Regions from separate parts of the Kitasatospora sp. NPDC085879 genome, predicted to be linked through region 2. Evidence: riboswitches for the same ligand, from Rfam matches in the RefSeq annotation. Region 2 holds a riboswitch; the other holds the start of a gene.
What was found. Region 2 has a riboswitch for cyclic di-AMP ahead of AB0P35_RS16725 (transglycosylase family protein). Riboswitches for the same ligand answer to the same signal wherever they lie in the genome.
Positions count from the first base shown of each region.

Region 1: linked by a shared signal. The riboswitch ahead of AB0P35_RS10070 (glycoside hydrolase family 16 protein) and the one ahead of AB0P35_RS16725 (transglycosylase family protein) in region 2 are both predicted to bind cyclic di-AMP.

Region 1 covers NZ_JBFBJZ010000009.1:165,223-169,404, forward strand. The annotation lists gene AB0P35_RS10065 (8-oxoguanine deaminase) at 33-1,415, shown strand; cyclic di-AMP (ydaO/yuaA leader) riboswitch at 1,673-1,851, shown strand; gene AB0P35_RS10070 (glycoside hydrolase family 16 protein) at 1,855-3,156, shown strand; gene AB0P35_RS10075 (gamma-glutamylcyclotransferase) at 3,199-3,585, opposite strand; gene aceB (malate synthase A) at 3,729-4,182, opposite strand, start outside.
Region 2 covers NZ_JBFBJZ010000019.1:18,270-22,451, forward strand. The annotation lists gene AB0P35_RS16715 (septum formation initiator family protein) at 1-160, opposite strand, end outside; gene eno (phosphopyruvate hydratase) at 259-1,545, opposite strand; gene AB0P35_RS16725 (transglycosylase family protein) at 1,750-2,547, opposite strand; cyclic di-AMP (ydaO/yuaA leader) riboswitch at 2,552-2,738, opposite strand; gene AB0P35_RS16730 (cytochrome P450) at 2,932-4,182, opposite strand, start outside.

The sequences.
Region 1 (4,182 bases), on a different contig from region 2:
ACCCTCAGCCCTCGCCCCTAGGAGTTCACGCCATGGCAGTCCAGCCCCCACCCGCCGACCGGCGGATCGTGATCGAGAACGTCGCCGTCGCGACGGTGGACGCAAACGACACCGAGTACGCCCGCGGCCACGTGGTGATCCTCGGCAACCGGATCGAGTCGGTCGGCGAGGGCCCCGCCCCGCAGTGGCTGGACAACGTGGTGCGTCGCATCAACGGCGAGGGCCACCTGGTCACCCCGGGCCTGGTCAACACCCACCACCACTTCTACCAGTGGATCACCCGCGGCCTCGCCCAGGACAGCATCCTCTTCGACTGGCTGGTCGCCCTCTACCCGACCTGGGCCCGGATCGACGAGAAGCTGGTGCACGCCGCCACCCAGGGCTCGGCCGCCGCACTGCTCAAGTCCGGCTGCACCACCGCCTCCGACCACCACTACGTCTTCCCGCAGGGCGGCGGCGACGTGCTCGGCGCCTCCATCGAGGGCGTCCAGGAGCTCGGCCTGCGCTTCACCGCGCTGCGCGGCTCGATGGACCGCAGCAAGAAGGACGGCGGCCTGCCGCCGGACCACGCGGTGGAGCGGACCGAGGACATCCTGATCGCCTCCGAGGAGGCCGTCGACCGCTGGCACGACGCCTCGTTCGGCTCCATGCTGCACGTGGCGCTCGCGCCCTGCTCGCCCTTCTCGGTCTCCACCGAACTCCTCAAGGAGTCGGCCGAGTTGGCCCGCCGTAAGGGCGTGCGCCTGCACACGCACGGCTCCGAGACGGCCGAGGAGGAGCAGTTCTGCAAGGAGCTGTTCGGCATGGGCCCGACCGACTACTTCGAGTCCACCGGCTGGCTCGGCGAGGACGTGTGGATGGCGCACTGCGTCCACATGAACGACTCCGACATCGCCAAGTTCGCCGAGACCGGCACCGGTGTCGCGCACTGCCCGTCCTCCAACGCCCGTCTGGCGGCCGGCATCGCCCGCGTCCCGGACATGCTGAAGGCCGGCGTGCCGGTGGGCCTCGGCGTGGACGGCACCGCCTCCAACGAGTCCGGCGAGCTCGGCACCGAGCTGCGCAACGCCCTGCTGATCAACCGCCTGCACGGCCGCCCGGACGCGCTGACCGCCCGTCAGGCGCTTCGTCTGGGCACCATGGGCGGCGCCCGGGTGCTCGGCCGGCAGAACGAGATCGGCTCCGTCGAGGCGGGCAAGCTGGCCGACCTGGCGCTCTGGAAGGTCGACGGCATCATGCACTCCTCGATCGCCGACCCGGTGGCCGCGCTCACCATGGGCGCCCTACCGCCGCTGGCGGTGCTTTTCGTCAACGGCAACGCGGTGGTCGAGAAGGGCGTGCTGACCACGGTCGACGAGGACCGGATCGCGCTGGCCTGCGCCCGCGCCGCCAAGGAGCTCGCCTCCCGCGTCTGACCCTCCCCCGGACTCCGGGCCGTACCAGGGACGGTACGCCACCCGGACTCCGTGGCACCGGCCCCCACGGGCCGACGGCCGTACGGAGCACAGCCCCCGGACCCACGGCGAGGGTCCGGGGGCTGCGGCACGCCCGAATGTGATGGACCTGACATCGGCGACCCGGCGTCCTTGTCCTCCGGAAAGACACTGCTAAGGTGCTCGGACGCCCACGCCATGTGGGCTCCGTCCCGGGACCGCCGAGTCCCGTCCGCCCGGTGACGGCAACGCGAGATGCGACACGGACGGGAGCGGGGGAACCAGGTAAGTCGCCCTGGCCCCGCTTTGCATGCTCGCGGGACGGCCAGGGCTTGGGGTGAAGCCGCCCTCCCGGCGGCCGGGCCACCTGACGGCCCGAATCCGACAGCTCACCTCGCAGGCGTCGTCGAGGAACAACTCCATGCCTGTTTCCGCCATTGCCCTCAAGGTGGGCGCGGTCGCCGGGCTCGGCCTGCTGGCCGTCCCCTTCCTGGGTAGCGCCGAGGCCGCCAGCGTGCCCGAGGTGACCCAGGACCGGCTCACGCCGGTCGCCATGGCCGCGGACACCGCGGCAGCCGCCTCCCTCTCCGTCCACTCCTCCGCCTGCTTCACCGCCCGGAAGATCGGCGTCGCCGTCCGCGACGCCGCCGGGAACCGGCTGGACTTCCCCGGTTCCGCCCGCAACCTGCGGATATGCCCCGACGGGGTCACCGTCACGACCGGCACCCGTACCCTGCCGTCCGGCACCTACACCGCCTTCGGCACCTGGCAGGACGCCGACCGGCGCTGGCACGACCTCCCGGCGCAGACGCTGAACGTCCGCAGCACCGGCACCCCGGCACCGGCCCCGAGCCCGACCACGGCCCCGGTCGCGCCGAGCGCCTCCCCCACGGCGACACCCTCCACCACGGCCTCCGCGACCCCGTCCGCGCCGGCGCCGAGCCTCTCCGCCTCCCCGTCGGCGAGCTCCTCCCCCACCTCGACGGCCGGTGCGCCGACCTGGTCGGACGACTTCGACGGCGTGAACGTGCCGCTCGGCAGCTGGACGGGCTGCTCGAACGGCTCGACCATCGCCACCAGTCACTGCTCCGGGCTGCCGGCCGCGGTGGACAGCAAGTGGTGGGCCTACCCGGACGGCTGGAAGGACACCAGCAAGAACGGCACCTACTCGCCGTCGAAGACGATGTCCATCGCCAACGGCCAGATGAACCTCCACCTCAACCGGGACGCCTCCGGCACCTGGGTCTCCGCACCGGTGCCCAAGCTCCCGGCCGCCGCCGGGGCGAGCGGCGTCCAGTACGGGCGCTTCGAGGTGACCTGGAAGGCGACCTCGGCCGCCGGCTACAAGATGGCGTGGCTGCTCTGGCCGGACGACGGCATCTGGCCGCAGCACGGCGAGATCGACTTCCCCGAGGGCGATCTGAACGGCTCGATCGGCGCCTTCATGCACCGCGCCGACGCCACCTCCGGCAGCGACCAGGACGCGTACTCCACCGGCGTCGCGACGGCCGGCGCCTGGCACACCTCGGCGGTCGACTGGCAGAAGGACAGCCTGACCTTCTACCTGGACGGCAAGGTGATCGGGCGCTCCACCGCGCGCATCCCCGCCAACACGATGCACTGGGTGCTGCAGTCCGAGACGGCCCTCAACGGCACCGTGCCCGCCACGGGCTCCTCGGCGGACATCGCCATCGACTCGGTCAAGTTCTGGAAGGCGAGCTGACCTTCCGCGTCCGCCCGACCGGCGCCCTCCCCGGGGCGCCGGTCAGGCGGTGCGGCCGAGCGTGGCGAGGTAGCCGCGCCAGCCGCCGTGGGCGGTGATCTCCCGGTGCACACCGCGCTCCCGCTCGCCCCGGCGCAGCACCATGGACAGGCACGGCGTGCCGTCCTCCAGGCCGATCACACCGAGCTCCAACTCCGGCGGCTCGCCCGGCAGGACGGCGTCCCGCAGGTGCTCCAGCGGCAGGTCGTAGAGCTCGCCCTCGATCACCCCGCTGCCGCCCGGGTCGGGCAGCAGGCCGGGGCAGACGTCCCGGACGGAGAAGAAGCGGTAGCCGGGCGCGGTACGCACCGGCCCGAGCAGGTAGGACGCGACCAGCGGGTGGAAGGGGCCTCCGGTCATCGCCTGACCGTTGAAGAAGATGAGTGCCATGGGGGGAAGTGCCTCCGAAAACGGCCGTTCCGTACGGCCCCCGGCGCCTCGCTGGGCGGCGGCCGTACGGAACGGTGAAATGCGGTCGGCGAGTTCGACGACCTGTCGGGCGTCGGACCGGCCGGCGGGCGGATAGGTTGGGGTCAGTCGAGCAGCGGCAGCGCGGGCAGGGTGAGGAAGTCGACGAACTCCTCGGCCAGCGAGACCTGTTCGAAGAGCCTGGCGGCCTCCGTCCAGCGCCCACCGGCGTAGGCGGCCTCGCCCAGTTCGGTGCGCAGTTCGGCGAGCTCCTCGGCCACGAGCCGGCGGACGAGCTCCGCGGTGGCCTTCTCGCCGGTGTCGGCGAGGACGACGCCGTTGTTGATCCACTGCCAGATCTGCGAGCGGGAGATCTCGGCGGTGGCGGCGTCCTCCATCATGTTGAAGATGCCGACCGCGCCGTGGCCGCGCAGCCAGGCCTCGATGTAGCGGATGCCGACCTGGACGGCGTTGTGCAGGCCCGCACGGGTGCAGGTGCCGCCGGCGCCGGCGATGTCGAGCAGCTGGTCGGCGGTGACGGGCTCGGCGGAGCCGGGCGCGGACTTCTGGTTCGGGCGG
Region 2 (4,182 bases):
GCTCCGCCCGGGCCCGCTGGTCGGCGATCTCCGAGCGCTGCGTCAGGAACTGCCGGGTGGGGTAGGCCAGTATCGCCACCAGCGAGCACAGGACGAGCACGAGCACGGTCGCGCGGCTGGTGAAGCGTGGCCGCCCCGCCAGTCCCGGGATCTTCCACATCGCTCGTACCCCTCCTGCTCGCGCCGGTGCCCCGGCCCCCACCCTACGGGGTGGTTGCCGGGGCACCGGTCCAGCGGCCGTGTGTCAGCCCGCGGGTGTCAGCCCTCGTACTTGTACCGGGGGAAGGCACCGCGGCCGGCGTACTCGGCGGCGTCGTCGAGGATCTCCTCGATGCGCAGCAGCTGGTTGTACTTGGCGACGCGCTCGGAGCGGGCCGGGGCGCCGGTCTTGATCTGGCCGCAGTTGGTGGCGACGGCGAGGTCGGCGATGGTGACGTCCTCGGTCTCGCCGGAGCGGTGCGACATCATGCAGCGGTAGCCGTTGCGCTGGGCCAGCTCGACGGCGTCCAGGGTCTCGGTGAGCGAGCCGATCTGGTTCACCTTCACCAGCAGCGCGTTGGCGGTGCCGGTCTCGATGCCGCGGCGCAGGCGCTCCGGGTTGGTGACGAACAGGTCGTCGCCGACCAGCTGGACCTTGTCGCCCAGCTTGTCGGTCATGGCCTTCCAGCCGTCCCAGTCGGACTCGTCCAGCGGGTCCTCGATGGAGACCAGCGGGTACGCGGCGACCAGCTCGGCGTAGTAGTCGATGAGCTCGGCGGAGGAGATCGCCTTGCCCTCGAAGGTGTAGGCACCGTCGTTGTGGAACTCGGAGGAGGCGACGTCCAGGGCGAGCGCGACGTCCTTGCCCGGGGTGTAGCCGGCCTTCTTGATGGCCTCGACGATCAGGTCGAGGGCCTCGCGGTTGGAGTCCAGGTTCGGCGCGAAGCCGCCCTCGTCGCCGAGGCCGGTGGACAGGCCGCGCTCCTTCAGCACGCCCTTGAGCGTGTGGTAGACCTCGACGCCCCAGCGGACGGCCTCGGAGAAGGACTCCGCGCCGATCGGGGCGATCATGAACTCCTGGATGTCGACGTTGGAGTCCGCGTGCGAGCCGCCGTTGAGGATGTTCATCATCGGGACGGGCAGGACGTGCGCGTTCGGGCCGCCCAGGTAGCGGAACAGCGGCAGGTCGCTGGCCTCGGAGGCGGCGTGCGCGACGGCGAGGGAGACGCCGAGGATCGCGTTGGCGCCGAGCGAGGACTTGTCCGGGGTGGCGTCCAGGTCGAGCATGGCCTGGTCGATCAGGCGCTGCTCGGTGGCGTCGTAACCGACCAGCTCGGGGCCGATCTGCTCGATGACGGCGAGGACGGCCTTCTCCACGCCCTTGCCGAAGTAGCGGTTCTTGTCGCCGTCGCGAAGCTCCAGGGCCTCGAAGGCACCGGTGGAGGCACCGGACGGAACAGCGGCACGACCGGTGCTGCCGTCGTCGAGGCCGACCTCGACCTCGACCGTGGGGTTACCGCGGGAGTCGAGGATTTCGCGGGCTACGACGACATCAATGGACGGCACGAGGCATCTCCTAGCGGAAGCGGATGAGGGTCGTTACGACCAGAGCCTAACCGCACGGGCCCGCCGGGCCGTGCCACGCACGGCCCTGTCTCACCGTGTGACCGGTCTACTCGTCGGTAGTTCACCTGAAGGACCACAGAACCGGCCGCCCGCCCGCGGGTGCCGCCCCACGGGCGGACGGTCCGTTCGTACCGTGCCGGTCCGTCAGACCAGCCGCAGTTGCTGGCCGGGCAGGATCAGGTCCGGATCGGCCCCGACGACCTCCCGGTTGTTCGCATACAGCTGGTCCCAGCCGCCGGGAAGTTCGAGCGCGGCGGCGATGCCGGACAGCGTGTCGCCCTCGCGCACGGTGTACGGCTCGCGGCCGAGCGCGGGCACCGGGACGGCCTGCAGGGTGCGGCCGCCCTCGCCGGCCGCCACACCGTCGTCCGGCTCGGCCGGTTCGGTCGGAACGGGGGGCAGATGGCGCTCGTAGATCTCCTTGTGCGCCGTCCAGTACCACTGGTCGCCCTTCTGGTACCAGTACACGCCGGAGTCGGCGTCGAAGCCGCCGCGGCCCGGGAACTTCGGCGACGGCGCGCCCTGCCCGGTACTACTGCGGGTCTCGCCGGTACTCCCCGCGGAGGTGCGGGTCAGGCCGGCGCGTTTGGAACACACCGGCCACGCGCCGGGGCCCTGGGTGGCCAGCACCTTCTCGGCGACGGCGATCTGCTGACTCTTGCTCGCCTGGTGGGCGAGCGGGGCGTACCGGGCGCCGCCGAACCCCTTCCAGGTACGGGCGGTGAACTGCAGCCCGCCGTAGAAGCCGTTGCCGGTGTTGATCTTCCAGTTGCCGCCGCTCTCGCACTGGGCGACCTTCTCCCAGATCGAGACCGGGGCGGCATGGGCTCCGCCCGCGGTGAGCAGCGGCATGGCGAGGCCGACACCCGCGACACCCGCGACGGCGACCGCCTTCTGGGCGGTCGTCCTGCGGCGGTGGCGGCCAGGTCCGGTGAAGAGCATGGGTTTTCCCTCTCCGAACGCCTGCGAGGTGAGCTGTCGGGTTCGGACCGGGAGGCTTGGCCCGGCCGCGGCCGCAGGAGGGGCCCTGCTGACGCGGCTTCACCCCTAGCCGTGGGGACGGCGACGAACGTGGTTCCCCCGCCCCTGTCCTTGGTCTCGGTCGTGAGGCCCGGGTGCGGCGGACAGGATTCGGCGTTGCCGCACGCGGGGTCCGCGGCTGCGGACTGTTCGGGAGAGTAAGCAGATCGAACGGACGATCACAAGCTCATCTCGCTGATATCACGTGGGAATTACGGAGAGCCTATTATCGCCCACGAACGATGCCGGTATTTCCTGATTGATGAGTGTTCAGATCCGATCACTCCCGATCGGCGCGACACACCGTCAGACCGGGTCGCACCGCCCGGACGGCTCCGCCGCGGTCTCCGGGGTGAAGGCGACCGGGAGCTCGCGCAGGCCGCGCATGATGAGGCCGCCGCGCCAGCGCAGGTCGGCGGGGTCGGCGTCCAGGGCGAGATCGGGGAGGCGGGTCAACAGGGTGGCCAGGGCCGCGCGGCCCTCAAGCCGGGCCAGCGGGGCGCCGATGCAGTAGTGGATGCCGTGGCCGAAGCCCAGGTGCGGGTTGTCGGTGCGGGCGAGGTCCAGGGTGTTCTCGTCGGCGAACCGGGCCGGGTCGCGGTCGGCGGCGGCCAGCACCACCAGCACCGGGTCGCCGACCGGGACGTCCACCCCGCCGATCGTCAGCGGACGGGTGGCGAACCGCCACGTGGCGAGCTCCACCGGTCCGTCGTAGCGCAGCAGCTCCTCGATCCCGGTCTCCAGCAGGCCGCCCTCGCCGCGGGCCAGCGACTCCTGCAGCAGCGCCCGCTGGCCGGGGTTGCGCAGCAGCGCGTACAGGCCGTTGCCGATCAGGTTGACGGTGGTCTCGAACCCGGCGAACAGCAGGATGAAGGCCATCGCGGCGGCCTCGTTCTCGGTCAGGTGCTCGCCGTGGTCGCTGGCCCGGATCAGCCCGGAGATCAGGTCGTCGCCGAGGTCGGCCCGCTTGCGGTGGATCAGCTCCGCCAGGTAGGTCCGCATCCGCTTCACGGCCCGGCCGACACCGCCGCGCTGCCCGCCGTGGTGTCGGATCATCATGCCGGCCCAGTCGCGGAAGTCGTCCTGGTCCTCGGCCGGCACGCCGAGCAGGTCGCAGATCGCGTAGATCGGCAGCGGGAAGGCGAACTCGTGGATCAGGTCGGCGGTGCCCCGCTCGGCGAAGGAGTCGATCAGCCGGTCGGTGAGCTGCTGCACCCGGGGCTCGAACTCCGCCACCCGGCGCGGGGTGAACGCCTTGGACACCAGCCGCCGCAGGCGGGTGTGGTCCGGCGGGTCGATGTTCAGCAGGTGGGTCATCAGGTCGGCCTGGCGCTCCCCCGGGATGCCGACCCGGCCGGAGCGGTGCGCCTGCTCGCTGTGGTGCACCGGGTTCTTGGAGAGCCGGGAGTCGGCGAGCGCCTGCCGGGCGTCCGCGTACCGGGTGACCAGCCAGGCCTCCACCCCGCTCGGCAGCGTGGTGCGGTGCACCGGCGCGTGCTCGCGCAACCAGGCGTACGCGGGGTACGGGTCGGCGGCGAACTCCCAGGTGAAGAGTTC